4 regions of the Neobacillus sp. YIM B06451 genome follow, and region 4 is predicted to be linked to each of the others. Evidence: riboswitches for the same ligand, from Rfam matches in the RefSeq annotation. Region 4 holds a riboswitch; each other region holds the start of a gene.
The links. A riboswitch is a leader RNA that binds a small molecule or an ion and turns the genes downstream of it on or off. The one in region 4 is predicted to bind cyclic di-GMP.
Positions count from the first base shown of each region.

Region 1 (8,045 bases), 210 kb from region 4:
GAAGTGCCATCCAGGGAACTTACTCAATTGAAGTAAAGGATTTGGCGCGCCAGGCATCGTTTACAGGGGAAAATGTCTCATTAGATCCAACATTAACGCTCGGGGAACAGGGGATCCTACAACCGCCGAATACCTCTACTTCTATTTCTATAAGCGTAACAGATCCTGCCAATCCTTCTGTTGAACAAAAGGCGACAATTGAAATCCTAGCAACGGATAAAATAGGCGATGTCGTTTCAAAAATCAATGGCGCAGTCGACGGCACTACAAACAAAAGCCTAGGGCTTCAGGCGTTTTACGATCCTAATCTTCAGCAGTTCACTATGAGGACAAAGGCGACTGGTAAGGATGCAAAAATAGTTCTAAGCGAAAACTCCGCCAGCGTTGACTTTCTAGGACAAACGTTGAAATTAGACACCACTAATCTTGTTGCAAACGGAACGAACGCCCATATAATTTTTGACGGAAAAGAGATAACAAATTTTTCAACAAACAATGGAACAATAATGGGAATAAACTTCAGTTTCAAGAGCACGACTGTCGGCACCAGTACCGTTACAGTTACCCGCAGCGTCGAGGCGGAAGTTAAGAATATAAAAGATTTTGTAGAAAAGTATAATTCCCTGATCGATCGCCTGAACAAGCTTGTATCTGAACCTGTTTATCGAGATTACCAGCCACTACTTGATGACCAGAAAACGGATATGTCGGAAAAGCAAATCGAGAAATGGGAAGAAAAAGCGAAAAGCGGGCTTTTGCGGAATGACAGCATTTTGACTGCGGTGCTGAACAAAATGCGCGGCATTATGAATTCAACTGTCAGCACGGGAAGTTCTTATAATTCGCTGAGTTCAATTGGGATTGGTTCCAAAAGCTATCAGGACCGCGGAAAACTGTATATCGATGAAACGAAGTTAACCGCGGCCATCCAGGCGGACCCGGACGCAGTCCAAAAGCTATTTTCTCAGGTAGGGGATACGGCTACAGGCGCCAACGGGCTTGTCAATCAGTTGTCAGATGAAATGCAAACAGCTATTTCCCAATTGACAAAAAAAGCAGGAGTGACGGGCAGTTCGCAAATGGACCAAAGTACAGTCGGTAGGCTTTTGGCCAGAATTCAAAACGATATTAACCGACAAACCGACAGGCTGTTCCGAAAGGAAGACCAATACTACCGTCAGTTCACAGAAATGGAAAAGGCAGTTGCCAAATTCAACTCGCAAAGTTCCTGGCTGTATCAGCAGTCCGGAATGTAGACATAAAGTGAATTAACCATTAGTAGAGGGTTACTCCACACTGATGGTTATCCCCGACAAATTCTTCGCTAAGGCGGAGAAAAAGCGGGAGTACGAACCCGTTTGGTTGAACTAAGCCGTAAAATTGAGCTCACCATTCGGACAAAAAAAGAGACCGATTTTATGCAAAATCGGTCTCCGATGTTAAAGTCGCAAACTGCTTGTTAACGCCTTTCACCCAATGATTGTTCAGATTCGTCGGATCATTTGCCGCTCCGATTGGTGCATATTTCGCGCCAATTTGCGAAATTGTCAATTTTCCTTTATCAAGATAATTTTGGCGGAGGTTCCTCGCCATATCGAAAATGCTTTCTTTGACAGAAGAATATGTTTTTAAGCCATCCTTGCCCATCATCCCGGCAACGTTAAATTTAAATCGGGCCGCATTAGAAGTTCCGTTCCCGGTTTCGTGAATGGAAATGGCGGCAAGCAAAGCCGGGCTTATCTCATATTTCCGGCCAGCCTCGACAAAGAATTCTCCTGTATTTTCAAGTACTCCTCCGAGCCGTTGATTCAAAGTGGAGGAATCAATGTTCGAACTTGTAATACTGGTTTGTTGGCCGGTTGACCTGGTCAAAGCTGATAAAGTTTCCTGAGTGGAAGGCGATAAAGAAGCAAGGTTGCTACCGAAAGAAGCTGGTTCATCCGAAAATTCTAAGGCTTGCTGGCCGCTTTCGGCTTTGAGAAGCGCCTGTTCCAAAAGCAGCTGGAACGAGCTGTTTGATAATCCGAACGGGCCAAGGCGGCTGCTTTGATTAAAAAGGGCTGTGTCCATAAGTGTTTTATATAAAAACCAATTACTGGATAAAGGTCCGACAGTCATGATCTACGCTCCTTCATGTTAGTCTGCTATTATTTTAACTTGTTTTCTACCAAAATCAACGGAACTTAAGAAAAAATTACTCTATTGTCATATTATGTGAAGTCGTTTACTATACTTAGTATCTTGTTGCCGCCTTTGGAATTTCAATTAGTAGGTGAAAAGAATGATACAGCCAACTATGTTGGGAAATGTAAATAAAGCTGCTCCCGGCAAGGGGCAGGGAACCGAATCGTCCACTTCGGCATCCTTCGATCTCCTTTTTCAGATGGTAAGCGGGAAAGAGGAGGGTGAACAAAAAGCCTCTGGAGAAACGGACGGTATGGGAGTTGGACTAAACCCATTTCTCCTGACAAGTCAGTTAACAAATTTGACAGACCAGGAAAGTCCTTCGACTCTTGAACCGGAAGCCCAAGAGCAGGCTGGAGTTAACCCTAGGCTTCTAGCACTTCGGCAAAAAGAGGCTCTGACTCCTCAAATCGGAAAGCAATGGGACCTATCGACTTTGCAAAAACCCACCAATACAATCGGGCCAAACGGCAATAGCCCTTTAATGGCAGAGTTGCAAAAAATGCTCGATGAAAAAGTCGGTCATGGTTTAGATGGTTTTCAGATATCAGATGACTCGGTTATCACGACAGGCATGAAAGTGGGGGAGGAGAAATCGAATATACCTGGGGGCCAACCAAAAGAGGCAACCCATCAATCAGGAAATCCGCTTAAACCTGAACTGTTGCCGGTCGGCTTTCAAGCTTCTTCGGGATCCGGAAGAGAAGCACAAATAACGCCACAAGATACCGCAGTACCTTTAACGCAACCAGATACTGAAGCAGTTTTCAAGCCAACGGAAATTGAATCAGCTTTCAAGCCAACAGATACTAAAGCCGTTGCCGATGCTGATACCAAAATTCCATCCAATGAATCCCGCTCGGCCCATCAGTTGCAGCCAGTTATCGCTGGCGATGTCCCTGTCCTCAGGGCTAACCACTTCGAGCAGGACTTTAAGCAATTTTTTCAATCCGCCCTGCAGCAGCAATCCGCAACGGAAGGAAAGGATGGAATGAAACCGGCTGTCAGTTTCCAAAGGTTTGTGGATGGAACTGAAGCAATTATAAAACTTTCACCTGAGCATCTTGGGGATGTTGAAGTAAAGGTGAAAATCCAGGATGGACAGGTTAAAGCGGAATTTCTGGCCACCACCCTTCAAGGGAAAGACCTACTCGAAACCCAGATGCATACGTTGCGTTCCGCCCTCGAAGTCCAAGGGCTTCAAGTTGGAAAGATTGATATTACGTTCCAATCAAGCAACAACTTCATGGGAGCCTTCTCCCAAAGAGGAGATGCAAATCCGAGGCAGGGAAATCAGGAATCGAGAAAGCGTGGGGACGAAAAAATTCCCGCTGAAGAAAAGTACCAGGATTACGGAATCGAAACAGCAACTCATTCGCAAATAAATACCACAGCCTAAGGGAGGGAAAAGCTTGTCATCAATTCAATCAATAAACTCCTATTCAACGGCCACAATCGGAAACACAAATAAACAGGAGCTTGGAAAAGAGGCATTCCTGAAAATATTGGTTACCCAGCTCCAGCAGCAAGACCCGACCCAGCCGCAGAAAGACGGCGAGTTCATTGGGCAAATGGCCCAGCTAAGCGTTCTCGAACAGCTTTCAAATTTAAACAAGTCGCTTACAGCCTATTTGGAATCATCAAATAACATTAGCCAATATTCATACGTCATGGGAAATAAGGTAACCTGGACAAACCCGGAAACAAACGCGCAGGAAAGCGGAGTTGTCACAGGAGTTCACTATAGAGACAATCTTGTCTATTTCAAAGTCGGCGATCAGGAAATTCTGTCTAGTGCCATCACTTCCATGGAATTGGAAAAATAACAGGAGGAACAAAATATGCTACGTTCACTAAACTCGGGAGTTTCAGGGCTCAAAGCCTTCCAAACTAAGCTGGATGTCATTGGTAATAACATCGCGAACGTCAATACAGTCGGTTTCAAAAAAAGCAGGGTCGTATTCGAGGACATTTTTAGCCAGACGGTCAAGGGTGCAAGCGCACCAACCGCTACACCGCAATCTGGGGGTACAAACCCAATCCAGGTAGGACTTGGAACAAAGGTAGCGAGCATCGACACGGTTTCCACTCCCGGAAGCCCATCGACAACGAACGTTGGGACCGATTTATATATTGATGGCGACGGTTTCTTCCAGGTAAGGGATGCATCAGGCAAGCCTTACTTAACAAGGGCCGGAAACTTTATGCTTGATCAAAACAGGCAGCTTGTTAATCCAAATGGGATGCTCGTTTTGAATGAGTTGAACAGTCCTATTACAATTAATGCGACCGATGTTTCATTTTCAATTAGCAAGGACGGATCGATTGTCGGGGTGGACGCAAACGGGGTGGCCACAACGTATCCAAGTAAAATAAAATTGGTGAAAGTAGATAATCCTGGTGGATTGAGTAAAGTCGGCGGCTCGTTATATTCTGAAACTCCAAATGCCAAGATAAACACCACCGCACCTAGAACAGCACAAATCATCTCCGGCGCACTCGAAATGTCCAACGTCGACCTTTCCGAGGAAATGACAGATATGATTACCGCTCAGCGCGGATTCCAGGCAAATGCAAAAATCATTACAGTTTCCGATTCCGTTTTAGAAGAATTGGTAAATCTGAAGCGTTAATAGTGAATATATGTAAAAAGGTGGATACCTCGAAGCAGGTATCCACCTTTTTTGTGAGAATATACTCAAAAATCGTCAAAAATATGTATATAATTCGATGCATTTCGTGTTTTTATGACCGTTTTTTTAAAAACTCCATTGAAAAATTTTTTACCAGGTGTTATATTTCAGTTAAATTGCAATAAAAAAAGTTGGAAAAAATTCTAAAAAATTCTTAAAAAGTTCAAAAAAAATTCGAAAATAGCAAACCTGGGGAAACCCAGCGACGCAAAACTACAGGGGCTAAATTGTTAAATAACAGTATGCTAGCCAGTTGCCGAAATTAGGTTAGTCCTGAAAATTAGAAGGGCGAAGCTATTCTTCGGGATAGCCTTGCTCTTTTTTGATGCTAAAATTTGCTTTTTTGAAGTTAGGAGGTTGATTAAGTGGGGGTTAGAATTTCCCAGTCGCACGAAAGCGCCAACTTGGATGAAACAGCAGCCATTAAAGTCTACGATTTTAAAAAGGCTTTGCGCCTGTCGATGGAACAGGTAAGAATTTTAACAAGAATTCACGAAAACTTTGCCTACCAGCTTGCATCTTTCATATCCGCTGAGCTCCGTTCCATCGTACAGGTTGAAGTGGGGTCCGTTGAGCAAATGCTTTATGAGGAATTTATTAACGAACTGCCGGACTCAACAATCTTGAGTGTGTTTGAAGCGAAGGAACAGGAAATCCGCATGGTCCTTGATATGAATCCGGAAATGGCATACGGAATAATTGATCGGCTATTGGGGGGAAAGGGAGCGCTTAAGGAAATTGAAAGAGCTGCCTTGACTCCAATTGAAACGAATGTTTTGAAGCATCTTTTGGAAGGGGTTGTCAAAACCCTCCAAAAAGCATGGAACGATATCATCACCTTGCAGCTTAGATTATTGAATCTCGAAACGAACCCGCAATTTTTACAATTGGCAATACCTACGGAGACGGTTATTGTGGTCGATTTTCAAATAACGATTGGAAACAGGATTGAATCGATGCGGCTTTGCATTCCATACATATTGCTGGAGCCGTTTATCCCCAAATTGTCGTCCCATAACTGGTATGGACACAACAAATGGGTGAAAAGCAAGGAAGAGAGCGAGTTTTTACAGGAACGGATCGAGCATCTGGCCGTGCCGCTCATTGTTGAATTGGGGCGTGCGACCATTACGATGGAAGAGCTTTTGGGACTCTCGGAAAATGACGTTATCCAGCTGAACCAGCCAGTCGATGAGCCCCTCCATGTAAAGGTGAATGAGGAAACGAAATTCCTAGCTCACCCTGGGACAAGGAAATCACGTGTCGCTGCGAAAATTGAGAAGGTGATAGAAGGAGATACGGAAAATGGAAAACGGGAAACTGACACAAGATGAAATAGATGCCCTTTTGGGAGAGACGAGCGGGGAAGTGTTCCAGTTTAGCGAGCTGGAACCCGATGTCGTTGGACGGGCTTATGACGACAGCATGAATATGGAACTTCTTCTCGATATCCCGCTCGAAGTAGTCGTCGAATTGGGAAGGACAAAGAAAAAAATAAGTGAAGTGCTTGAGCTGACAAGCGGCTCGATTGTTGAGCTTGAAAAAATGGCAGGCGAGCCGGTGGACGTTTATGTAAACAATAAATTGATCGCGATCGGCGAGGTTGTCGTCATTGATGAACACTTCGGGGTACGAATCAAGGAAATCATGCGCTCACCCTTAAAAGAAGTTGGCAAAAGATGATTGGTGCACTTGAGGAAAAGCTGGCACAGCTCAAGCGGTTTGGCGCCGTTTCGGACAAGTTGCTGGAAGCCCTTATAAACGGCAAAAATGAAGAAGTTGATTCCCTTCTTGAAGAAAGGGATGCCTGCATTTCCGCGATCGGCCGGTTGGATACAGAAGCTGGTGCGGCACTTAGTGATGACCGTATCGAAGCACTCCTTGCTGAATTGGCGGCAAAGGAAAAGGAATTGGATAAAAGATTTAAAGAAACGTTGCAAAAGATGACCAAAAGCATCCAAAATGTCAGGCGGGAGCAATATGTTACGCAGCAATACGATGATTGGATGCCGGTAACCGAAGGCTATTTTTACGATAAAAAAAGTTGAGGGAGGCACTACTTTGTTAAATCCAAGCGAGATTTACCAACGGAACCAGGTAACAACCGCCAGGGCGGAGGAATTGACACTCATGCTCTATAATGGCGGGATAAAATTTCTTCAGCAGGCAAGGGCCGCGATTGAAAAAAAAGACATCGCCAAAGCGCATTCCCATATTACGAGAGTGCAGGATATCGTAACCGAGTTGATGGTGACCCTGAATATGGATTATGAAATCTCAAAAACTCTACTACCTTTATACGAATATATGAAACGCAGGCTGATTGAAGCGAACATTGCAAAAGATTCCGAGATAATCAATGAAGTAGAAGGCATGTTCCAGGAGCTACGGACTACCTGGGCGCAGGCAATCAAGCAGGCAAAATCGGTGTAAGCCAGTATCGGTAACCTATAAAAAGGACGGCAGGTGAAAGAGTTGAATACGATAGGCCTTATAACAAGCGCGCTCGATGCTTCCGCCTTAAGGCAAAAGGCGATATCCAATAACATAGCCAACGTGGATACCCCAAATTATCGGGCTTCAAGGGTCGCCTTTGAAGAAATCCTTCAGAAGGAAATGAATAGCAGCTTCACAGGAAAGCGTACCGACGAAAGGCATTTTGCAATAGGCGCACAGGGCGGAATCCCATCGGCGAAGCTAAAGCAGGAAAATAATGTTTTCCAGAATAGCGGCAACGGTGTCGACATCGACTATGAAATGTCGCAGCTAAGCCAAAACACCATCTGGTACCAATCACTGACATACGGCATCAATGAAGAGTTCAATCTTATCAAAACCGCAATTAGGGGAAGGAGCTAATCTATAAATGTCTATTTTTCAATCTTTGTCCATTAGCGGCTCGGCATTGACAACACAGCGTTTAAGGCTCGATGTGATTTCCTCCAATATTGCGAACGCAAATACAACAAGAGGGGAGTTCGTCAACGGAGAGTGGGTGCCATACCGAAGAAAAATGGTCGAGGTGTCCCAGGGGAATGCCCCTTCCTTCGCCAACTATTTGCAAAAAGAGCTTACGGGCGTCCGGGCAACAAGGATTGTCGAGGACCAGACCCCATTCAAAGCCGTTTACGATCCAACCAATCCAGATAGCAATGAGCAAGGTTATGT
Region 1 is NZ_JAVFKJ010000004.1:272,473-280,517, forward strand. Features, by position in the region: gene fliD (flagellar filament capping protein FliD) at 1-1,256, shown strand, start outside; gene RB160_RS11045 (glucosaminidase domain-containing protein) at 1,417-2,118, opposite strand; gene RB160_RS11050 (flagellar hook-length control protein FliK) at 2,282-3,583, shown strand; gene RB160_RS11055 (flagellar hook capping FlgD N-terminal domain-containing protein) at 3,597-4,010, shown strand; gene RB160_RS11060 (flagellar hook-basal body complex protein) at 4,026-4,817, shown strand; cyclic di-GMP riboswitch class I at 5,050-5,138, shown strand; gene fliM (flagellar motor switch protein FliM) at 5,243-6,211, shown strand; gene fliN (flagellar motor switch protein FliN) at 6,183-6,560, shown strand; gene fliT (flagellar protein FliT) at 6,557-6,925, shown strand; gene fliS (flagellar export chaperone FliS) at 6,939-7,310, shown strand; gene flgB (flagellar basal body rod protein FlgB) at 7,344-7,736, shown strand; gene flgC (flagellar basal body rod protein FlgC) at 7,744-8,045, shown strand, end outside.
Region 1: it holds a riboswitch for cyclic di-GMP, as region 4 does, so the genes downstream of both, fliM (flagellar motor switch protein FliM) here and sinI (DNA-binding anti-repressor SinI) in region 4, are expected to answer to the same signal.

Region 2 (8,045 bases), on a different contig from region 4:
TGACCCTGGAAGAAGGAGTTAAGCTTGAAAATATCGCCGGCGTGAAGCTGCAAAACGGGGATACAACCAAAACGTACTTGTTGTCTCACGCAAATGTTACGGAAGAATCAATAAACGGCACAATCACAATAAAAATCAATTGCGGACAGGACCAGCCTCCAGTTGTGCCTGCCATTACCAAAATCAAGGTAGTGATTGAAGGCTGTATCGGACCGGTCGAGAAGGCTGTTCTTGTATTGAAGAATGGAACAGAAGTAGATTTCAATTCGGATACCCTCGATCTTTTGCTGAATCTGGGCATCAATGACATTGAAGGCTTCAAGCTGACAGTGTACGGCGAGGTAAAAATGATCAAACTGGCCGATTTGGCAGCTAACCTGGTCACATTAAAAGATGGGCTTTTAACCGTCAAGCTTGACTGCGACCTTGCGGAAGGCGGCAATGCTTTTACGAAAATTAAGCTTGATCTTTCAAACTGTATCGGAACTATCACAAAGACGGTTGTAGTTTTGAAAAATGGTACAAAAATTGAGGTACAGAACAATTCAATCGATCTCAAAGCTGCTCTGGCGATTGACTTAATCGATAAGATTGAACTGACAGTAAATGGAGAAGTAAAAACGTTCAAGTTATCAGATTTACCTGATGCATCCAAAATAGTTGCGGAAGGATTACTAACAATAAAGCTCGATTGCCCTGCGGCTCCGCCAGCGGACAACGGTGGTGGTGGAACAACCCCTCCTGGAGACAATAGCGGCGGTGGCGGCGGTACGACTCCACCAGCTCCACCAGTAATTGTTATCCCGGAAAACCCAACACCGGGCGGTCCAATCGTTGAGGCAAAAGAACTTGCATGGATTAAACTTTTGGCCAGTGGATGTGTAAACATCGGCGCCAACGGAAAAATCCTTTTGAATAATGGCCAAGCCATTAACTTCACATTCGGGGAAAATGGCGCCATTGTGGACGTAAACCTGGATATGAGTGAGATCAATGGTATTGAAGTCCTGTTGAACGGAACACCGACAATTTTCACAATGGACAAGCTCCAGTCAACTAAACAGGACCAAATTTTGAATGTAGTTATCCAATGTGAATCTTTAACCCCACCTCCACTACCTGCTGACCCAGGCACTGGCGGCGGAACTGACCCTGGCACCGGCGGCGGAACCGACCCTGGAACAGTGGTCGATCCTGAAGACCCTGCAACAGGCGGGGAAAGCGATGAAAATCCTCCTGTAAATATTGGCGACAATGAAACACCAGGAGGAAATGTAGGCGGATTTGACGGTTCGCTTCCGCAAACTGGTGAGTCCAGTCCGATGCCATACTACTTCATTGGCATGCTGCTTGCGATTGCTGGATTTGGGATACTGCGCGCAGGCAAAGTGCGAAGCTAAATAACATGGGAGGGAGGAGGATAAACTCCTCCCTCTATTTTTAAAGATATGAATGATTAAAATATGTCTAGCTCCAGCGTCCAGCGCCTAGTGTACTTCGGTCCCCTCGCTACGATAAGTCAACATCGATTCACTTACGTTCATCGTGTTTCCTTTATCTCCATCGGGGCCCTCCAGTCCATACGGCGCTAAACGGACGCTTACGCTTTTCTATAAGGAGTTGCAAATGAAAAAGACGGCTGCAATTTTACTGATTTTAATAGGGTGCGGATTTCTCTTGTTTCCGGTGTCCAGCAGAATGTACAGTGAATATATGCAGGAAAAACTTCTTAAGGAATGGGAGCCTTCAGGCCAAGCTTCGGCAGCTGCTGGGAGTTCCGCTGCTGAACATTATCGTGGCCTTGATGAAGTTTTTTCAGCGGGACAAGATTTTGGCGTAGTTTCTTCAGCAGGCTCGGATGATGAATCAGAAGAACAAGAAACCGGGAAAAAGAGTGAGCCGCAACAGGAAGGCCAAAATGGAACCACGGTTCAATCCTTAAATAAAACATTGCCAACCCAAAATACTTCCTCCGGGAAAAAGAAACAGCAAGCATCTTCTCAGGTTATGGCTGTTTTGCAAATCAAAAAAATCGGTTTAAAAATACCAGTCCTTGAGGGAGCTACCATGAAGAACATGAAAAAAGGGGCAGGCCTCATAACAGGGACAGCACTGCCAGGCCAACCGGGAAATAGCGCGATTGCGGCACACCGAAGCCGCGGGTACGGGCATATGTTCAACAGGCTGAATGAAATGGTGAAAGGCGATACGATTGTCATTAAAGACAAAAACAAGACGTATACCTACAAGGTATATAAAATAAAGGTTGTTAAGCCGACAGATACTTCGGTTCTAAATGCAATCCCGCAAAAGCGGATTCTTACCCTCGTTACTTGCACCCCCATTAAAACAGCTACCCACAGGCTGATCGTCCAGGCGGAATTAATAGAAAGCAAGTAATGCCACCCTTTTTCAACAAGGTGGCATTTTTCTGTTTTTCACCTACTTTTCGGTTGTTGGGTTACAATTCCTGACAAATTCTTGAACTTTTTAAAAAACATGTAGAAAATTTTGTAAGTTTGAACTATACTACTACTATATTAATAGTAAAAACTTTTCAACGACAACGGCAAACCTATTGAAAAATAGGGACGCAAAGCCATAGGGCCTCAGTCTTTTCCATGAAAAGAGTGGCAGCCTGGCTACCGAAAGGAGAGTTATTTTTTTGCGTAAAATTTTTGTGTGCCTTTGTTTTATAGTACTTTTAATCCCCGCATATTCAATTTCCGCTCCGTCTGAAAAGGCTACAGCCAATGCGGTGGCACAGCCGGTTGATACAAGCTTGATTGCAAGTGGGGTAATCGGAGTCAAGTATAGCAGCCAGGTAGGGAAAAGGGTAAAGGTTGCGATTGAGAAATCCGGGAACGTCTATTATTATGACCTTCCAAACGATGGTACTATCAATTATCTTCCCCTTCAAATGAAAAATGGCAGCTACAATGTCAGTGTCTACGAGCAGATTAAAGGAACCAGCTACCTTCCTGTCCATCAAACTGCCGTACAGCTGTCGCTCGAGGATCTCAACCAGGTTTACCTGCAATCCGTCCAAAACGTTCACTGGAATAAATCAATGAAGCCGATTAAAAAGGCAGCTGAGTTGACTTCGAAACTTAAGAGAAACGAAGATAAGGTAAAAGCCATTCATAGCTATATTGTAAAAAATGTAAAATATGATTCTCAAAAACTTAAAACGGTCCAGCCCGGATACATTCCAAGTATCGAAGCTACATTCGAGGAGAATAAAGGAATCTGCTATGATTATTCCTCCTTATTTGCCGCCATGCTTAGAAGCCAAGGCATTCCCGCAAAAGTTGCAATGGGATATACGCCTGGGGTCAAGGGATACCATGCCTGGAATGAAGTCTATATAAAGGAATTGAATAAATGGGTGGTTATCGATACAACGGTCGATGCCAGCTCAAAAAAAGCGTCGCCCATTTATAAAAAGAATTCCCTGTATAGTAAGGAAAAAGAATATTGAGCAAAATTGCCCGCCTAAATGTGCGATGAAAAGCAGTTCAGGCGGGCTTTTGTGTCCATAATTTGTCAATCAACCCCTAATTCCTTTTGAATAAAGGGTTGGAAGGAATGAATCAATTTATATAGAATAAAATGGAATGTATATTGGAGGAAGGTGGATAGGGGCAAGCGCACTTTTCGACATTTTTTTGAAAAAAGCTAAAGTATGGGAAAAAATGTTGCGTACGTTGACAAACCTCACTGACAGCCGAATTTGCGACATGTAAAGTGTAGGGGCGGACACATTCGTATTTGTTGCCGGGATGCGAAAAAAAGCATCCATTATAGCATGTTTGCCTTGTATCCAAGCGATATTTTCCCAAGTATTCTTTCAAAATAGGAGGGAATGGATTGAATTTTTTAGGGAAGGAAGGGGGAGCCTCTTTTTGCCAATGGGCTTGTCGACACAGAAATCTAACAATGCTATAATGAATTCGGTTACAAATTTCATTAGTTTGAAAATTTTACAACATTGGAGGGATGGGCATGGAATACTTGAATTTATATCAGAATAACTATCTGATAGTTTTTGTGTTTCTATGTCTGGGGGTTTTACTGCCGGTAGTGGCATTGTTTCTGGGTAAGCTTCTGCGTCCGTATAAGCCAAGCGATGCGAAGTATACAACATATGAAAGCGGTATTGAACCGTTTCACGATTCCCGTGTACAATTCAATGTCCGCTATTATATTTTTGCCCTGATGTTTGTTATTTTCGATGTCGAAACGGTGTTTTTATACCCGTGGGCTGTAGCTTATCAAAAGCTCGGGATATTTGCATTGATCGAAATGCTTATTTTCGTATTGATGCTTGTGCTCGGGCTTGTTTATGCATGGAAAAAGAAGGTGTTAAAATGGATTTAAAATTGGATGGTATCTCACCTCAGGAAATGGAAGAAATGAGAAGGAATGTGTTTTTGACAACGCTTGAGCAGGTTAAGGCATGGGCGAGGAGCAACTCCCTTTATCCGATGACTTTCGGGCTTGCCTGCTGCGCGATTGAAATGATGGGCAGCGGTTCCTCACATTACGACCTGGACAGGTTTGGATCGTTTTTCCGTACCTCGCCAAGGCAATCCGACTGCATGATTGTTTCGGGAACGGTTACAAAGAAAATGGCGCCAATTGTCCGCCGGCTCTACGACCAGATGCCAGAGCCTAAATGGGTGATTGCTATGGGTTCATGTGCTACTGCGGGAGGGCCGTATATAAAATCCTATTCGGTTGTAAAAGGCGTAGACCAAATTGTCCCGGTTGATGTCTATATCCCGGGCTGCCCGCCGAATCCAGCAGCGTTGATCTATGGAATCAACAAACTTCGAGAAAAGATTCGCTACGAGGCGAAGACGGGGAAGAAGGTGATCTAACCGATGAGCGGGGAGAAAGATCTGGAGCAATTAAAGAAAGAAGCGGTTGAAAAAGCAAAGGCAGCCGCGGCAGCAAAAAGGGCAGCAAGGGCAGCTCAAGCCGAGGGAAAATCCGCGCAAACCGATAAACCGGCTGATGCAGGCTCCGAGTCTGGCGTCACTCAAAATTCCATAAAAGAAAATGCGGTTGGGGAAGCTACTGAAAAGGGAAATCCCGAATCAACACCCCAACAATCAGCGGAAGATAGCACTGATATGAAAGCGGTTGCGAATCCGGCTGAATCCACCTCTTCGGATGAAAAAGCGAAAGCTGCGGCTGCCGCGAAGGCAAAGGCCGCAGCAGCAGCGAAAGCAAAAGCAGCCGCACTCGCGAAGAAATCAGGAGAGGGCGCACCTGAAGCAGGCGGGGACGATGAAAAAGCGAAAGCAGCAGCCGCCGCGAAGGCAAAGGCAGCGGCAGCAGCAAAAGCGAAGGCAGCTGCGCTAGCGAAGAAATCAGGAGAAGGCGCACCTGAAGCAGGCGGGGACGATGAGAAAGCGAAAGCAATCGCCGCCGCACAGGCAAAGGCAGCCGCAGCCGCGAAAGCGACGGCAGCCGCGCTTGAAAAGCAATCGGGAGAAGGCGCACCTGAAGCAGGCGGGGACGATGAAAAAGCGAAAGCAGCAGCCGCCGCGAAGGCAAAGGCAGCGGCAGCAGCAAAAGCGAAGGCAGCTGCGCTAGCGAAGAAAGCAGGAGACGGCGCACCTGAAGCAGGCGGGGACGATGAGAAAGCGAAAGCAATCGCCGCCGCAAAGGCAAAGGCAGCCGCAGCCGCGAAAGCGAAGGCAGCCGCGCTTGAAAAGCAATCGGGAGAAGGCGCACCTGAAGCAGGCGGGGACGATGAGAAAGCGAAAGCAATCGCCGCCGCAAAGGCAAAGGCAGCCGCAGCCGCGAAAGCTAAGGCAGCCGCGCTTGCTAAGCAATCGGGAGAAGGCGCAGCTGAAGCAGGCGGGGACGATGAAAAAGCGAAAGCAGCAGCCGCCGCGAAGGCAAAGGCAGCGGCAGCAGCAAAAGCGAAGGCAGCGGCGCTAGCGAAGCAATCCGGAGAAGGCGCACCTGAAGCAGGCGGGGACGATGAGAAAGCGAAAGCCATCGCAGCCGCCAAAGCAAAAGCAGCCGCAGCAGCCAAAGCAAGAGCCGCCGCTTCAGCCAAGGACGGTGGGGAAGCAGAAACGGAAGCACCGGCAGCTCCATCACCGAATCAGCCTTATCTTAATAAATATGTAAAAGTCATTGAGGAGCATCTTGGGAAAGACGTCCTTGAAGATTACTATATTAATAAACTTTCAAAAGATGTACCGACGCTGGTCGCCAAACCTGAAACCTACTATAAAGTGGCCCAGTTCCTCAAATTTAATGAACAACTTGGGTTTGATTATTTATCCGAGCTGCATGCAAGCGATTTTGAAACCCATTTGGAACTATATGTGCATTTATTCTCATATAAAAACAGGCAATCTGTAGCCCTGAAAGTAAAGATTGACCGTAACGCGCCAACAATTGAATCCCTGCAGCCGCTTTGGGCTGGAGCAGATTGGCCTGAATGCGAGGCTTATGATTTACTTGGCATTACATTCACAGGGCATCCGCATTTACATCGAATCCTGCTGGGAGAGGATTGGGTTGGCCATCCACTTAGAAAAGACTACGAGCAATACGACGTGGAGGTATAACCAATGATACGTACAGAAGAAATGCTGCTAAACGTAGGACCGCAGCACCCGAGTACCCATGGGGTGTTCCGCCTTGTCGTCAAGATTGATGGGGAGACCATTACGCACGCCCAGCCGGTAATTGGCTATCTGCACCGAGGTACCGAAAAAATCGCTGAAAATCTTCAATACACACAAATCATCCCTTATACGGACCGGATGGATTATATCTCATCGATGACGAACAATTATGTCATCTGCCATGCCGTCGAAACGATGATGGGCATCCAGGTTCCGGAACGCGCCGAATACCTGCGGGTTATCGCGATGGAATTGAACCGGGTCGCAAGCCACCTTGTCTGGTGGGGAACTTATTTATTGGATATGGGGGCAGTCAGCCCGTTCCTTTATGCCTTCCGGGAAAGGGAAATGATTATCAACATGCTGAATGAGCTGTCAGGTGCGAGGCTGACCTTCAACTACATGCGCGTTGGCGGGGTAAAATGGGACGCGCCGGAGGGCTGGATCGAAAAGGTCCAGGATTTTATCCCTTATATGAGGGAGCAGCTTAAAGGCTATCACCAGCTTGTCACCGGGAATGAAATCTTCATGAACCGGGTTAAAGGAGTTGGCCGCTATACAAAGGAAGAGGCTATCCAGTATTCGCTGACAGGGCCAAACCTTAGGTGTACCGGCGTTAAATTCGACCTGAGAAAAGACGAGCCATACTCCATCTATGACAGGTTCAAATTTGACGTAATCACAGAGGAAGGCGGGGATTGCTGGTCCCGTTACCATGTAAGGATTCGTGAAATCGAGGAATCACTTAAAATTTTGGAGCAGGCATGCGAACAATTTCCTGAAGGCGGGGAAATCCTTGCCAAAGTCCCGAAAATCATCAAGGCGCCAAAAGGAGAAGCGTATGTGCGGATCGAATCGCCGCGCGGTGAAATTGGCTGCTACATTGCAAGTGATGGGAAAAAAGAGCCTTACCGCTTGAAATTCAGGAGGCCGTCATTCTATAATCTTCAGATTCTCTCGAAGCTGCTTGTTGGGGAGAACCTGGCGAACATGATTGCCATTCTGGGAGCAATTGATATTGTCCTAGGGGAGGTGGACGGTTAATGGTAGAGGAACTACTTACTTCATCCCCCGGGCTTGTTAACTTTGGGATATTCTTCCTGCTTGCAACCGTTTTGCTATTGGTAGTGCTTGCATTCGTAACATATGGCATTCTAGCCGAGCGCAAGGTAATGGGCTACATGCAGCTGCGCCACGGGCCGAACCATGTTGGAGGCCGCTGGGGTCTCCTTCAGACTGTAGCCGATGTATTGAAGCTGCTTCTTAAAGAGGATGTTATACCTAAAATGGCGGATAGGCCGCTCTTCATCCTGGCGCCTGTTATTGCGTTTGCACCGTCTTTCATGGTATTGGCCGTCCTTCCGTTCACGGACAAATTCCAGTTTGCGG
Region 2 is NZ_JAVFKJ010000005.1:173,799-181,843, reverse strand. Features, by position in the region: gene RB160_RS11895 (LPXTG cell wall anchor domain-containing protein) at 1-1,400, shown strand, start outside; gene RB160_RS11890 (class D sortase) at 1,627-2,400, shown strand; cyclic di-GMP riboswitch class I at 2,559-2,650, shown strand; gene RB160_RS11885 (transglutaminase-like domain-containing protein) at 2,666-3,481, shown strand; gene RB160_RS11880 (NADH-quinone oxidoreductase subunit A) at 4,006-4,380, shown strand; gene RB160_RS11875 (NuoB/complex I 20 kDa subunit family protein) at 4,371-4,883, shown strand; gene RB160_RS11870 (NADH-quinone oxidoreductase subunit C) at 5,139-6,596, shown strand; gene RB160_RS11865 (NADH-quinone oxidoreductase subunit D) at 6,600-7,700, shown strand; gene nuoH (NADH-quinone oxidoreductase subunit NuoH) at 7,700-8,045, shown strand, end outside.
Region 2: it holds a riboswitch for cyclic di-GMP, as region 4 does, so the genes downstream of both, RB160_RS11885 (transglutaminase-like domain-containing protein) here and sinI (DNA-binding anti-repressor SinI) in region 4, are expected to answer to the same signal.

Region 3 (8,045 bases), on a different contig from region 4:
TTGCGTCCTTTGTTATCTTCTTGGTCAATTCGATTAAATAATTTCCTGTCCCTCCATTATCTTTGGTAAAGTCAAAAAAAGAGTGACCGGGAAGCGGAAGACCCTGCTTGGAGAAAGTGTCGGCAATCAAATGACGAACAGCTTGCGTTACCCCCTTGAGCAGACCATATTGATCTGCAGTAACAAGAAAAGGATTATCACTGCGTATAGAGAAAACATCATGTCCAAAAAGAACTCGATGAAAGGGAACCTCAGGATTTGTCCCTCCTCTTGTAAGAAACTTATCACCGTTTGGTCTATCTATATAATCGCCAACATGATGAAAAAGCTTCCCCGCAAACGAGTCCTTTTTACTAGAAGATTCATGAATTTTATCAAGGAATTTATCCAGCTTATCAGAGGAAGAAAAGATTCCTCCAGTCACCCCTGCCATTAGTACGAACAGTATATCCGTGATTTGGAGTTTTGTATCAAGCAACTTCTTGGGCATCTTCTTTATATCTTCAATTTGTAATTGTAATTGTTCTAAATTACCCTGTAACATATTTAAATCATCTAAACTTTTTTGCAAGGAAATATCCAAGACACTATTGTTACTCATCAATTACGTCCTCCAAGAACATAGAGAGAAATATACAACAGATTTATAGCTTTCTCAATTTGGTCAAAATCTTCATTATTTATTTCTCTAGATACCATTCGCCATACTGAGTCAGGTACCTCAATTAATCCATAATTATCCGAAACCTCTTTTATCTCATGATAATTAAGTTTTCTCATATTCTCGCGATTCGAATAACCAATTATCCATTCAATATCAAGCTCCATATTATTATCAGGATTAAATTCCTTTATCAAAAAATCTGCCAATCTTATTTTCAAGAAATTCCCTCCTTTAAAAATAGTATACTGTTTTTTTACATATTTGACCAATCCATTTAATTCCTTATATTTTGCACCATTTAGATCGACAGGGGAAGTCCTTTTTTGAAGAACTACTTAATAGAACGCCTTTCACGAGCGGACGAGGCAGCAGTTGCCGCCTACTCCATCCCTTCCAACATGATCGTAAACAGATTAAAATGCCTCTTCGGATTTTCTTTATCTGTAATATCACTATACTTGATTCCCTCATAGACCACGGTCGGTGTATCACTCGCTTGTTTGTATTCCTCGACGAACCCTTTAAATATTTGTTCTACATCTTGCTTCGTTGTACCCTCGCTGACTGATCGAATAAGGGCTTGTTGGGCAATGGCATGTTGCGCGTTTGCCATCAACAATTCTTCACTTATATTTAAGGTTACCTCCTCGGGCAATTCCTTATACAGTCCAACCACTTTGATTGTACCATCCTCGTTAATCGATCCAGTGACTCTTAAATCTTTATTAAAGTAGTATGTAAATACTTTATTGCCCCAGTCATACTCCCCTGTTATGAGAGTTTCCGGAATTTTTGTGTTCCCAACTGTTTTTTGTAAGGATGGGGTGAGCTCTTTATAAACCTTTTTATACGTGTTATTGAAAATAACCTTAAACTCTTCGGGGTTTACCTTCATCAAAATGGTATGATTGGTTGGCTCTTCTGTGGCGACTGCTTCTGTAGTCTCTTTTTCAGTTTCGACTGTTTCCGGGGCTACTTCCTCGTCTTCGTGTACATCATCCTCTTCCGAAGCGTACAAACTCTTTCCCACAGCCGCTCCTTTTTGATTAACCACGTTTTTGCCATTGAACGAAAGCTCCACCCCGGTAGATAAAAGGACTTTGTCATTTTCAACAGACTTGATGTCTCCAGTAATTGAATGTGCGATTAGTATGATTTCTTCCCCGTTATACGTGTAAACTTCAGAGGTGGCAGGGCCTCTGTAACTGTCACTGATAATAAATTCATAGTATCCATCTTTGTTCATATCCATGGAAAATACATGTGGTGAACCGCTTTCAGAGATATGGGGCAAAACAGTGTTCTTATTGGTATCCGTTATTCTTATGTAAAAATCATCCGGAACTGTTGAATCCCCTTCCGGCTTTCCGCCCGAAATTTCCACTGTTTCAACAAACTCATCGTTATCTAAATTGATATTCTCATTAACAGCAAAACCAGTATCATAGTTTCCCTGCCAGTGATAGACGCTTGCGGCGACAGTAATACTCCCTGCATTATCCGTCTCCTCGGTTTCAAGAGCCTCATTCGTGCTAATCGGATTGTTCCCTTCCCCTTTATCCGAAACCTTCCCGCTCTCACTGCAGCCTTGTAAAAAAAGAATGATTAAAATAAGCAAACACCTTTTCAAATCAATTCCCCTATCCCTCTATGTTTTAGATACATCTTCAAATCCTCGACTCCCATTTACTAGCCATTTTAGGAAGAAGAAAACCCAAGCGCAACTCTATTATAGATGAAAACAGAAAAACATTTTGAATTTTTTAAAAATATTTTCCCTTCCTATCCAACTTCCCTTTTTAGGAAAAATCGGACCATACCCCATGCCCTCCTTTGGCAGTAAGACAGCAAATACCCGCCATTCACCATCCCCCCTGCACTAGAAACCCGAGGTTGATAGAAAAAACGAACCCGCCCGAATGTAAAATTCAGGCGGGTTCAACTAAGAGGCTGCCCCAAAAGTAACCTTTTGAAACAGCCTCTTCATAAAAGTTTGGTTGGCAATTACTTAATAACTACATTAGCGAGATCTATTGTTATCCAACCGCTTTTATTATCTGCTTTTACTACTTCCAATTTCTTAACACCAGCTATATCTACATCTACGTTACTTGGTAGTCCACCCTGTGTAAGTTTAACAGAAGCAAGAACTTCTCCGTCTCCAACAATTTCTATATTAGTATCGTAGTTGTTTCTTGAATTATCATCAATACCTATTAAGCCGGTTATTTTCGAATATTTACCATCTAAATTTAATGAGTATTTATCCGCCCCGTCGGAATAATAGAATTCCATACTATATCCCTTTGTATAAGTTTTTCCAGCAATCTGCATAGTTTTATTAGTATTTACAGTAGAAGTTGCATAATAAGGTTTTAAAATATCAGACATGTAACTTCCATTTAGATTTGTCCCAAAGAAAACTGTATCCACCGTCTTATTGTAGAATGCTTTGTCACCTAATAGATCACCAACTGCATTTACAGGCGCATACATAATTCCTTTATAAGCTAGCACTCTTGGTACAGAAACTCCTGCAGTTTGAAAATTACCACTTTGAATATTTCCCTTATAAGCGATTTTAGTTTTTAGAGGTGTTACGGCATAACTTTTGTAGGAATCAGCTTCCTTAGATTTGGCAGCAACCTGTTTTTTTAAATCACTGATTTGTTTATCTTTTGTTGCTATTTGTTTTTTCTGGGATGCTACTGTAGTTTGTAAGGATTTAATTTGTTTCTGTAGTGAAGAAATCGATTCGCTTGCGGCTTCTGTTACGTTTGAAGAAAAGAGTGTCCCAAAAACGAAAGAGATTACTACCAAAAATACCAAACTTCTTTTTTTCATGATGAACCCCCATAATTGTTATTCGGAAAATAAAAAATAGACATTCAGCTACCGAATGTCTTTGTTTAGATTTCGGTAGCTGGCTGGCATAATCATTTCTGACTTTAGCCCCTAAAGCTTTGCGTCCCAATTTTTCAAGTGGTTTGCCTTTTCGTTTATATGCTATTTTCAAAGGTTATATTTTCCAAAATAATTATATAAGTAAAACTACCTATTTGGCAATATTTTTTTAGAAAATAATTCCACAATACGGTTAAAAGGACCTAAGATTCAAAAAAACTCCCTATAATGTTGGATAATAGTACAAATATAAAAAGGGTAATCTATACTTATAATTGAACTGTTTAAGTCAATCTCATAGTAGCTCTCCTTTTAACAAAATTCTTAAAAAGTATCCAATGTTATCAGACTTCTGGTTACAGTTATTCTGATATAAGACCCTTAGCCTGCAGGAATCGTTTTTAACATCTCCCTTTCGTTTCATTATTCTTCGTAATATCATGGTATATAGCTTTTACCTTCCTTCCTATGCGCGGGGTGGTCTTCGCGGGCTCTCTATTTCAGCATATTCTTCGGAATCCAAAACCCGTTCATTTGGACCATGTCTTGTAGAGGATTGGACTGAATCTTCGATTGTGTTGAGAATTCCCCGTCAAAATAATCCATCTTGAACCATATCCCTGATTAGCTTTTATTTTTGAGAGAAAACAAATAAACCCGGTCTTAATGGCCGGGTTTTCATTTCAAAGAAAATCATGAACTTGTAGGGCTCTGACAAAACCCATTTACCAGTTTAAAAAAAGCAAACTCCTTCCACCCCAAGCATTAGTATAGCAATGGAAATTAGAAAAGTTCCGTGCTTCCTGCTTGGATGCTGGTCATGTTTCAGAATCCACCGGAACCGTCCCTTTGGTTTCCGGTGGATTCCATGATTATCTCAGCCCGAGAGTTCCGATGTTTCTGTACGATTTCAAATCATGGCTTGTGATTTTTTCTGGTGACAGCGCGAACAGGGTATCACCGATATACAGGAGCCGCTTGATCTCTGTATTGTATTCCTCATAAATAGATGGCTTCTCGCTGTCCATATGAGTAATTTTCGACTGTAGCGTGAATCCTTTTTCCGGATCGATATTGTATACATAGGCTCCCTGGGACTCGAAAATTTGATCGTATTCATTTGCCTTGCTGTTTTGATAAACGGAAATCGGGAAGGCAAACAAACCCTTATCTTTGTTGAACAGCAGTGCTTTATGGTCATGATTCAGCAGTGAATGCGTCCCTCTCCCGCCGATGACTTCTGTGAATTTCTCTTTTGGATTGCTCATGTCACTAACATCGAACATCGAAATTTTGACGCCGTCAGTCAGGATAATCGGCTGGGCACCCGCTTCTTTTGCCGTCACTATTTTCGTATCATGCCCGAATCCTATCAGATGATTTTCATCATAAGGGTGCAGGTAGTTGCTGAACCCTGGAATCTTCAGTTCCCCGAGCACTTTTGGCTTTGCTGGATTGCTTGCCTCAATGACGAAAAGCGGATCCGTTTCCTTGAAGGTGACCATATAGATGCGATCGCCCATGAATCTCGCAGAATAAATCCGCTCACCCCGCGCCAGTGACTCAAGCTTTCCCGCCGGCTTCAGATTTTTATCCAGGATATATAGAGCATTGGAGGATGGCCTGCTTTCATCCCATGCATATCCCTTTGTGGTCACGACACGGAAATAGCCATCATGTTCGTCCATTGAAAACTGATTGAGCACGGTGCCCTGGACTAATGCCGACCCCTGGAATTCCACGTCCATCCCTTTGACCGAAAACTTATGGATCGTTGTATCTGGTGCCGTCATCTGAGACCAATCACCCCGCGGATGCTCGGCCCAATTCGCAATCGCTAGATAGAGATTTTCCTTTGACATATACATTTGTTCCCCGCTTCCAAGGTAGGTGGTGACAGCGGCTTTTTTACCATTATGATTGAGGTCGATCGCTGCAATCATTGTATAATTAGGCTCTTTGGATTCCGGGAAATAATTGATTTCATCATAACTGACGATTTGTTCCGCCGGCTTTGTTGCTGTATCCGAATACTTCGGACGAATATCAATAGCTTCGTTTTCGCGCAGCAACCAGTAATCAGGATGGTGCCTGGTGACCAGATACACAATCCCTTCCACTTTCCGCGCCGACACATAGCCTCCCTCCAGCTCGACCTCCCGTACCTGGACTGGTTTAGCCGGATTTTTCACATCATAGATGATTGCCTTTGCTGATTGCATCATCGGGGCAATCTTAGAATCCTTAGCCACTTGTTCATATGGTTTCGCATTCGTGTGATACGAATGTCCGATTGCGACCAATTTCTCTTCGTGTAAAAAAAGCTGGTACGGCATAAACTTTCCGTTATAGGAAATCCTCGACAAAAGCTTCATATCCTCTTCGGGCGCAGCCTGAATGATGCGGACTTCATTTTCTTCCGCCTGAAAAATATGCTTTCCGTCTGTTTTGACAAGGTCCGCTTCGTCGACTCCCTGGACTTGATTGTTCGTTTCGGAGTGGGCTGCCTGATTAGCTGTATCCGCGGATGATTTTGCGTCACTCATGGACGACTCCATTGTATCTCTCGAAAACCACCAGCCGCCCGAAGTTTTTTCTTGCTTCAATATATTTTTAAAATAACCATTCAACTTTTCCTTCGATCCGATGACAGGAAGTTTTTGTTTTACAACAAACTTCCATGATTTAATCCCTCCCAAGCTTCTCCCTGCCGAAGATTGGAGGTCTTTATTAAAATTTAATGTGTAAAATCTTGCGTCAAGAGGATACCCGTCTCCAGGAGGGTCAATATAGATCGTTTTTTGATCATCGCTTAGAGACAGTTTTGTTTTGATTTTCTTGCCTAGATCATCCAGAACATAGATTGAATCAGAATGAAGGCTTTCCTTCGCGACTTTTTCGGTAAACTGAATGCTCCAAACCTTATTGGCCATTACAATGGCCTCTCCTTCTCCGTCCCACGCATTTGCCACCTTGAATTGCGTTGAAAAGTAGTAAGAAAGACCGGCAATAAACAGCAGCGAAATCCCGCCGAAAATAATCCACTTTTTCATTTTTACCCCTCCTGTAAGATTAGACGGGAGCGGTGCCGATCTTGTGTCATAGCTTTAGGAAAAAAAGTGTCAGACCCGCTGGTGCCACGGTGACGGTTCTTCTGGCATGTATATACCATCCGAACCGTCCCCATGGTCTACACCATACACACATTTCACAGACAGGCAAAAAATACACAAGGTTACCCATTCAAAAACGCCCCCTTTAGACCCGCGCCAGCAGGCCTAAAGGGGGCGTCAATCGTTTGGGCAATTGTAAATAACACTACTGGCAGAGTTAAGCAAGCTACCGGAACAGTTCTTCCGGCATCTATAAGCCATGAGAACCGTCCCCATGACCCATCTTCACCACAAATCCGGCTTCACGACCATGAACCAGAGCATTGCCATCAACAAAATTATGTAGGTCCAGATGGTGCGCTTCAGTTTTGCGGTAAGTGCTATTTTATTTGCACCTTCTTCGGCAAATTTCCGAAGTGTTGGCGAGAATGCCCGTGCCAGGAAAAAGAGGGAGGCGAACAGCAGCGCCAGGGTTCCGACAATCCACGGTGTTTTCCATGTCCAGGGGCCGAGGATGACGAGCAGCACTCCTGTTCCAACCAGTACATGGCCGGCGTGCTTAGACAGCCGCACGACTGACTTCAACAAAGCCAAATAGACCTCCAGTTCTTTCTCCACAGCATCAGGCAACTTTTTCACAATGGGCATCAAAATGAAGAAAGGCCCAATTGACGCAATCGCGCTTGCGACGTGAAGATAAATAATGATTCGGTACAATAAATCCATTTCTTATTCTTCAACAGGGCTGAATTCATGCACCCAGACGCGCATTTGCGGAAGCCAAGGCATTCCCGGATGATAAGATAGGATCGACTGCTTGTACGCTTCTACATTTTCAAAGCCTTCGCGCTCGGCATCTGCATCCGTCAATTCTCCCAGTGATTGGGAATAGACATTGTCCACGACGAATTTCTTTCCTTTTAACTCCATGATTTCGCCTACATCCGCATAACGGCCGTTACGGCGCGTAGCCGTTTTCTTGCCTTCCAGCACTTTATTGATGTCATTTTCCATTGTAATAAGACGCTCAATCTCACACGTTTTTGGCGGCAAAGCATTGTTCTGTTCATTCATTGAAAAAAACTCCCATCCTTTTGCTAATCTATAATGTAGCATATATTGAAAAAAAAGTTCCACAGGGAGGGTTATTCTGGTCTAAAAGTACCCTTCTCATGGTTTGCTTACTGACCAAAAAGCCACAAGAACCGTCCCCATGGTTTAATGATGAAGTAAGAACGGGAATGGGCAAAAAAAAAGAATAATGGCAGCCCATTATTCGAGTTTACATTTGTTAATTGTATCGTTTTTTTCCACATCTCAGACATTCACTGGTGTAGTAGGAATATTTATGGTTTCTGCGCAGG
Region 3 is NZ_JAVFKJ010000002.1:253,221-261,265, forward strand. Features, by position in the region: gene RB160_RS05730 (hypothetical protein) at 1-601, opposite strand, end outside; gene RB160_RS05735 (hypothetical protein) at 601-882, opposite strand; gene RB160_RS05740 (hypothetical protein) at 1,044-2,294, opposite strand; gene RB160_RS05745 (NPCBM/NEW2 domain-containing protein) at 2,669-3,508, opposite strand; cyclic di-GMP riboswitch class I at 3,580-3,666, opposite strand; gene RB160_RS05750 (beta-propeller domain-containing protein) at 4,441-6,621, opposite strand; gene RB160_RS05755 (hypothetical protein) at 6,967-7,407, opposite strand; gene RB160_RS05760 (ASCH domain-containing protein) at 7,411-7,755, opposite strand.
Region 3: it holds a riboswitch for cyclic di-GMP, as region 4 does, so the genes downstream of both, RB160_RS05745 (NPCBM/NEW2 domain-containing protein) here and sinI (DNA-binding anti-repressor SinI) in region 4, are expected to answer to the same signal.

Region 4 (8,045 bases):
ATGCAGGCACTCGCAGAAGAGCTTGGCAACCTCCGCAAACAATAAGATGAAATGGAAGGCGCTTCCCAAAAGAGGCGCCATTTTTATCATTTAAGGTGCCAGACACCCGAATGGGGCAGAAAATGTCCACATTGGTGCCTGGCACCTTTCATTTACTCCTGGTTGGTGAGGATAAGCGGGCCGTCTTTTGTTATGGCTATAGTGTGTTCGTATTGGGCGGAGTAGGTACCGTCTACGGTTCTCGCTGTCCAGCCGTTAGGGTCCATTTTGGTTGCCCATGCGCCGATGTTGACCATTGGTTCGATCGTGAAGACCATCCCTTCTTTCAACCTTGCGCCTTTGCCTGGCAGCCCGAAGTGGGGAACGTCTGGTTTTTCGTGGATGACAGATCCAATACCGTGGCCAATAAAATCCCGGACGACTGAGAAGCCCTCCCCCTCAACATATTGCTGGATGGCATGGCCAATGTCGCCGATTCTCGATCCGATGACGGACTTTTCGATTCCTTTATAGAGCGCTTCCTTCGTTACATCCACCAGCTTCTGGACTTCATCGCTAACCTTGCCGACAGGATACGTCCAGGCAGAATCGGCAAGCGCCCCGTTGAGGTTCACAACCATATCCACGGTAACAATATCGCCTTCCTTGAGCGGTTCCTTTCGAGGGAACCCATGGCAAACTTCGTCATTAATGCTTGCGCATGTGGCATATTCATATCCCCGGTAACCTTTCTGTTCCGGAGTGGCTCCATGTTTTTTTAAAAATTCTTCCGTAAATTGGTCAATCTCCCATGTTGTTATGCCAGGTTTGATTATGCCTGCCAACTCTTTATGGCAAGCGGCTAAAACCTCTCCTGCCTTTTTCATCATGGCGATTTCCCTTGGTGATTTGAGGACAATCATGTATTTCCCGCCTTTTTGCAAAATTCATTTTCTCGTTTACTATATGCTGTCACAATAAAATGCTCTCATCCTTTATAGTATCTCTCTTTTCCTCTTTTTCAAAGCGGCTTGTTTTTGGGCAAAACCACTAATTAGGCAAATCTCTTGGCCACAAGTACTAGTCGTTGGTTGCTGACATGGCTATCCTAGCAGCTTTCCTTCGCAAACAAAAAGGCTGTGCCGCACTTTTGCCGGCTACAGCCTCATGATAAGAGGTAGTAAAATCAATTATGCTTCCAATAGTTTTGTTGATTCTTGTATAAAGGCCGGAATGTCATCAGGGGTACGGCTTGTGACTAGCTGGTCGCCGCAGACAACAACTTCTTCATCCTTATAAGTCGCCCCGGCGTTTTCAAGATCGACCTTGATGGATTTATAGCCGGTCACGGTTCGGCCTTCAAGGGCCTTGGCTGTGATGAGCAGCTGGGGTCCGTGGCAAATGGCGAAAACAGGCTTTTTTTCGTCCATGAAGTGCTTTGAGAATTGGACAAATCGGTCATCAGCGCGAAGAATGTCGGGTGAGAAGCCTCCTGGTAAAAACAAGGCATCGTACTCGTTGGGACTTACCTCGTCAATACTGTAGTCAATTGTTATTGTTGCTTTACCCTGCTTCCCTTTGACTTCATTCCCTTTTTCGGTCCCAATCGTGAAGACTTCATGTCCGCCTTCGACATAGGCTTTTGCCGGCTCGGTGAATTCGGAGTCTTCAAACATCGATGTAATTAGGCAGGCGATTTTTTTTGCCATTGTATGCAGCTCCTTCTCTTGTTTTTCAAAATTGCCCGTTATTCTCATTCCCTTCGACTTCCGTAATAAAACCTTGGCCGTCTGTCTAGGCGGGTAGTTGAATATTTTCGTTGAATCGGTTTCAAATGCATTAGACTTTTGGGTTATTGGGTGGTTTCATTGCGTTGGATTTTTTGATTATTCAGTTTCATGCTATGGTACTTTTATTCTCAATTTGTTATCATGAATGAAAGATATATAATTCCAAGGTGTGTGAACGTTCATGATTGGTGATCGCGTCAAGAAGATTCGTTTGGAAAGAAAAATGTCGTTATCAGAGTTGGCCGAACAGGCGGGGGTTGCTAAATCATATATTAGCTCCCTAGAACGAAATTTACAGCGGAATCCGTCGATCCAGTTCCTCGAAAAAATCTCGGCTGTGCTGAATGTTCCTGTTGACCACTTGATCCATGATGCGGCAGACAAGGGAGAGTTGGACAGCGACTGGCTGAATCTGGTGAAAGAGGCGATGGAATCGGGGGTATCGAAGGATCAGTTCCGGGATTTCCTCGAATTTAATAAATGGCGTTTGAACCAGAACAATGATGACAAATAGTAAAGCGCAAGTGCCCGTTTAGTGCCGTATGGACCGAAGTACCCTAGGCGCTGGGCGCTTGAGCTAGACAAAAACAATCCAATGGGAATTTCCCATTGGATTGTTTTTTTTGCCCCGGAACTGTCATTTCAATGACGCTTTTTCATTCCTACTCAAGAAATCCCTGACCAACTCCGACTCGAGGCCTATCTCTTTTGCCTCCATGATAAGTGCAATCCACTCCTGATCGAGTCCCTCAAAACCTCTTTCTTTAACTAGCACTTTCTCACCCCTAAAATACGATTTCGTATTCCAGGCAGCCCAGCCGTCATTGCAAAAACTCTGCAGAAGACCTGAAGCTTTGCGTCCCGCTTTTTCAAACGGTTTGCCTTTTTCTGTTATGTACCTAGGCACGCTCCATGCCGTCTCTACTGTTATAAACATGGACACATACTTAAGTAGTAGTTCTACATCCATTATAGATAGTTCTTTTGGGGGAGGTTGTTAGATTTTGTCTTGAAAAAACCATATAATACCAATAAATTCATACAAAAATCTACAGTAAATTTTCTGATAATTCAATTTGATTTAGTTTTTTATGATTACGCTGGAAAAGGAGTTGGGAAATTGTCGAAACACTGGAGGATAACGATTTCTTCGAGCCAATATTCTTCCGGAATGGAACGAATTGTGCCGATTCTTTTTTAAAAAAATGTTGAATGAAAATTTTGAAAACTTTTTGAATTTTCAGCCAACGTTAAATATAATATAAACAACATGAAGATAAGGAAAACAACCAAAATTTCAAATAGGAGGGATTGAATTGACCTTAATCCATGTAATAAATTATACAATCCCGATAGCGTTTATGATTTTCTTTGGCTTTTTACTTGATCGGATGTGTAGGCCTTCCCAGGCATCGGAGGAAACGGAAGCCCACCTCCAGGACCAGGCTGGTGATCAGCCAATTGAAATTCGAAACGGGGTATGGAAATGAATTAGGACCTGCCGGCAATGGCGGGTCCCTTTAATTTATGGTTATGTCAGTTTTCTTATAACCTTATCCCCGTAGTTTTTAAAAACGGAGGAGTTCGTTTTGGCGCCGCGTTTGGCCATCATGCTATTGTACCTCAAAAGCTTTTGATTAAGCTTCTTTTGCATGGAAGCACGCTCGGCATCATCCGTACATTGGGCGATCATGCTTTCAAGGGAGACCATTTCCTGGCGCAGAGATTTTGCTTCTTCCGTATATCCTGCATTCTTCAGGACACGGTAAGCCATTCGCAATTCATCTGGTATCCCCGCCAGTTCATCCGGCGGAAGCGGTTTTCCGAAGCCTGGCAAATTTTCAAATTCCCCGTTATTGTAAGCCTTTTTAATTCGGTCTTCTGAAATGATTTGAAAATAATCCACCCTGTTTCCTCCTCATATGGGAATGTGTATGGATGAACATGCTGTCATTATAAGTATACCACTTTTCCACTATCATCAGCGAGTAAACCCTTTACTTAAGCAGGGTTTCTTTTTCATAAACAAGCAATAGCAGGGGAAACTAATCGCGTTAAGACAGTTGAATGTGAAAGGAGTGCCAATATGGGCCGCGGCAAACAATTTGAGCATAAAAAGAAAGGGCATCCCGGTGAGTTCCCGAAGGATAGCCTGACCGAAAAGCATGTCAAGGAAGCAATTGGCGATGAGGAGTTCCTGGTCGTCAGAGAAGCATTTAAAAACCGCGTTGAACGAGGGGACGGAAACAGGTTCCATTAAGAAATCCATTATTGAAAGCAGGAATACATAAAAAACGGTTCAGCCACAATTTGGCGGAACCGTTTTTTTGAACTTTTTCGGAATTAGCTCACACCTGCTCTTCTTTAGGCAACAAAACCGTGGTAAGCTCCTTTTGCTTCAGCCAGCTTGCTGCGGCTTCAATGTCTTTTGAAAAAACGCGGTCATGGGTGATGCTTGGGACCACTTCCCTTGCTTCGTCGTACATTTTTCGTGTTACGGTGGCCAATTTTTCCGGTCCTCGGAATTCAGCAGCCTGGAGTGCACAAATGAGTTCGATTGCCAGGACCCTTCTAGCATTTTGGACGATTTGCCAGGCGTGGCGCGCTGCAATTGTTCCCATTGATACATGGTCCTCTTGGTTCGCGGATGACGGAATCGAATCGACGCTTGCCGGATGGGCCAGTGTTTTATTTTCCGAAACGAGCGATGCCGCTACGTATTGCATGATCATTGCCCCTGACTGCAGGCCTGGTTCCGGGCTTAGGAATGGCGGCAGGTCATTCAGCTGCGGATTGACGAGGCGCTCGATGCGTCGCTCGGATATATTCGCAAGTTCGGCAACGGCGATCTTCATAAAGTCCATTGCAAGCGCGATTGGCTGGCCATGGAAATTTCCGCCCGAGACAATCATCTCGCCATCATGGAAAATAAGCGGATTGTCGGTTGCTGCGTTCAGCTCGATTTCGAGTTTTTCACGAACATAATCCAATGCCTGCCAGGATGCGCCGTGAACCTGCGGTATACAGCGAAGGCTATATGCGTCCTGAACACGCAGCTCCCCCTGTTTCGTTGTCAGCTGGCTGTCATGAAGATAATTCCGGATTCTTGCTGCTGTTTCGATTTGCTGCGTGTACCCCCTCGCCTGATGGATTTCCTCAGCGAATGCATCCATAATTCCAGACAGCCCTTCAATCGTCATGCTTGCAATCAGTTCGCTCTGGAAGGCAAGCTGCTCCGCTTCGAGATAGCCGACCGCTCCCATCGCAGTCATCGCCTGAGTTCCATTAATAAGGGCAAGCCCCTCTTTTGCCTCGAGTGTGATTGGCATAATTCCTTCCTGCTGAAGCGCGGTAGCCGCGTCCATCCGAATTCCTTTGTAAAAGGCCTCCCCTTCCCCAATCAGGACAAGCGCCAAATGGGACAACGGGGCAAGGTCCCCGCTCGCGCCGAGTGACCCTTGCTGTGGAATAACTGGGATGATGTCGGTATTCACAAGATCAATAAGCCTTTCAATAACGATCGGCCTAACTCCTGAGTAACCTTTCAGCAATGCATTCGCCCTCAGCAGAACCATCGCTTTTGAAACAACCTCAGGAAATGGTTCGCCAACGCCGCATGCATGCGAACGAATCAGGTTCAGCTGCAAATCCCGGACATTGGCGGCGTCAATCAGCACATCGCTAAATTTGCCAAATCCGGTATTGATTCCATAGACAACTTTCTTTTCGGCAACAATCCGCTCGACAGCCTGCCTGCTTTTCTCCACTTTCTCCATACTTTCCTTTGATGCGGCCACGTATGCCCCGTTATAAAGGACCTCCTTTACCTCCGCAAGCGTCAATGTGTTTCCTGTTAATGTAACCATCATTCTCACCTCTACCAATTTAGCAGGATAAAGAAAAAGGCTGGACGTCCAAACCGGTTAAGATTTGGGGTCCAGCCTTTTGTATATGCCTGCATCATGTTTTATTTTCATCGGAATCAGCCCTTGTTTTTAGAAAATAACGATAATTACTTTTATTGTATGTGTGCCTGGAAGCGGTGTCAACGGAAAGTTTGGCCTCCCGCCTGGTTGCCTGATTTGAGGGATTCAAATTAGCTTCGAGGTGCATTGATAATTCTATCAGTATTAATTTTGATGGAGCACCACAAGGGCTAGCCCGACTTTCTCATTCCTCCTGTTTTTAAAAATGGTCCATTTTCCGGTATACTTGTAAAAGGCCAACCCGGCTTGCCGGGAGAAGAATGGCTTAACGAAAGGATTGAATGCTGTGAAATCATTGGTACTTGCCGAGAAACCAAGCGTGGGGCGTGAAATTGCACGCGTTCTTGGATGCAGGCAATCATCTAAAAGCTATATAGAAGGCGATAAATACGTTGTGACTTGGGCACTCGGCCACCTTGTCGAATTGAAGATGCCCGAGCATTACGATACAAAATTCAAGAACTGGAACCTTGAAGACCTGCCCATCATTCCGGACAAAATGGGTATCAAGGTCATGAAGCAGACGAGCCACCAGTTCCGGGCGATCGAGAACCTAGCCAAGAGGAAGGATGTCGGCGAAGTCATCATTGCGACGGACGCCGGGCGTGAAGGAGAGTTGGTTGCGCGCTGGATTCTAGAAAAAATCCATTGGAAAAAGCCAGTCAAGCGCCTGTGGATTTCTTCCCAGACAGATAAAGCAATCAAGGACGGATTCCGCCAGTTGAAACCAGGCTCCCAGTTCGAGAGCCTGTATGAATCAGCCGTCTGCCGCGCGGAAGCAGACTGGCTGATTGGTTTGAATGTAACCCGTGCCCTAACAACGAAATACCAGGATCCCCTTTCCGCCGGCCGCGTCCAGACGCCGACACTGGCGATGGTATTGGAACGAGAAGAACAGATTCAAAAGTTTCAACCGAAGGAATACTGGACGATATCCCTTTCTGCTGGCCCACTCTCGCTTGAATGGGAAAAGAAAGGCGAAAAACGCATATTTGATAAGGCGAAAGCCGAAGAGATTGTTGGCAAAGTGAAAAACGCCAAAGCGGCTGTTGTAAAAATTGAACGGAAAACAAAGTCCGAGCCGCAGCCGATGCCTTATGATTTAACGGAACTGCAGCGGGACGCCAATAAGCGTTTTGGCTTTTCCGCCAAAAAGACGCTGAACACGATGCAGCGCCTATACGAGCAATATAAATTGGTTACGTATCCTCGTACCGACTCCCGTTATCTCACAACCGATATGGAAGCGACAATGGCCGACCGCCTAGGCGCCATTGCCGGTGCTTACAAGGACGAGGCAAAGCCGGTTTTAGGGAAAGGCCAGGTTCTCGCCAAGCGTGTTTTCAACAATGCCAAGGTAACCGACCACCATGCGATTATCCCGACCGAGGAGCGCCCGAACTTGTCCGAGCTTGATTCGGATGAGCGGAAAATTTATGACCTCATCGTCCGCCGCTTCCTCACGCTCTTCTACCCAGCGTACGAGTACGAAACGATTTCGTTTGAAGTAGCGGCCGCCGGCGAATCGTTCACAACGAGAGAGACAGTTACGATTGAGCCGGGGTTCAAAAAGGTTCTCGGCAAGGAAGAAACTGTTCCTCTTAAGCCAGCAGTCGCCGCACTGAAGGAGGGCCAAGCACTGACCGTTTCCTCCGCGAACATAAACCAAAAATGGACCGAGCCGCCAGCCCGCTTCTCAGAGTCCGATATTCTTGGGCAGATGGAAAAGTTCGGTCTAGGGACGCCGGCAACACGCGCTGAAATCATCGAGAGGCTCGTCGAAACAGAAGTCGTCGATAGGCAGAATGGCCGTCTCAACCCTACCCAAAAAGGCAAGCAACTGATTGAGCTAGTCAACGATGACTTAAAATCACCAGAGCTGACAGCCAAATGGGAAGAAGAGCTTGAGAAAATCGCTAAGGGAAAAGGCGATGCGAAAGCATTTGGCCGGAAAATCCGCGAACAGACAAAGTGGCTCGTTTCCGAAATCAAAACGAGCGACAAGTCATACCGCCCGCCGAACCTGACCGGCTCGAAATGCCCGGAATGCGGCTCCTTCCTGAAGGAGCGGAACACGAAGGAAGGCAAGGTTCTTGTTTGCTCAAGCCTCGACTGCTCATACCGGAAGCGGAAGGATCCGAAGCTGTCGAACCGCCGCTGCCCGCAATGCCATAAGAAAATGGAAATCCACAATGGCAAAGCCGGCACCTACTTCCAGTGCCGCCCGTGCAACGTCGTTGAAAAAGCCGAAGAAAAGAAAAAAGCCGTCAACAAGCGCGAAGAGAAAAAG
Region 4 is NZ_JAVFKJ010000004.1:63,143-71,187, reverse strand. Features, by position in the region: gene RB160_RS10075 (DUF1128 domain-containing protein) at 1-45, shown strand, start outside; gene map (type I methionyl aminopeptidase) at 153-902, opposite strand; gene RB160_RS10065 (type 1 glutamine amidotransferase domain-containing protein) at 1,170-1,688, opposite strand; gene RB160_RS10060 (helix-turn-helix domain-containing protein) at 1,951-2,283, shown strand; gene sinI (DNA-binding anti-repressor SinI) at 2,407-2,544, opposite strand; cyclic di-GMP riboswitch class I at 2,575-2,662, opposite strand; gene RB160_RS10050 (hypothetical protein) at 3,086-3,259, shown strand; gene RB160_RS10045 (DnaJ family domain-containing protein) at 3,301-3,675, opposite strand; gene RB160_RS10040 (hypothetical protein) at 3,856-4,029, shown strand; gene hutH (histidine ammonia-lyase) at 4,118-5,635, opposite strand; gene RB160_RS10030 (DNA topoisomerase III) at 6,042-8,045, shown strand, end outside.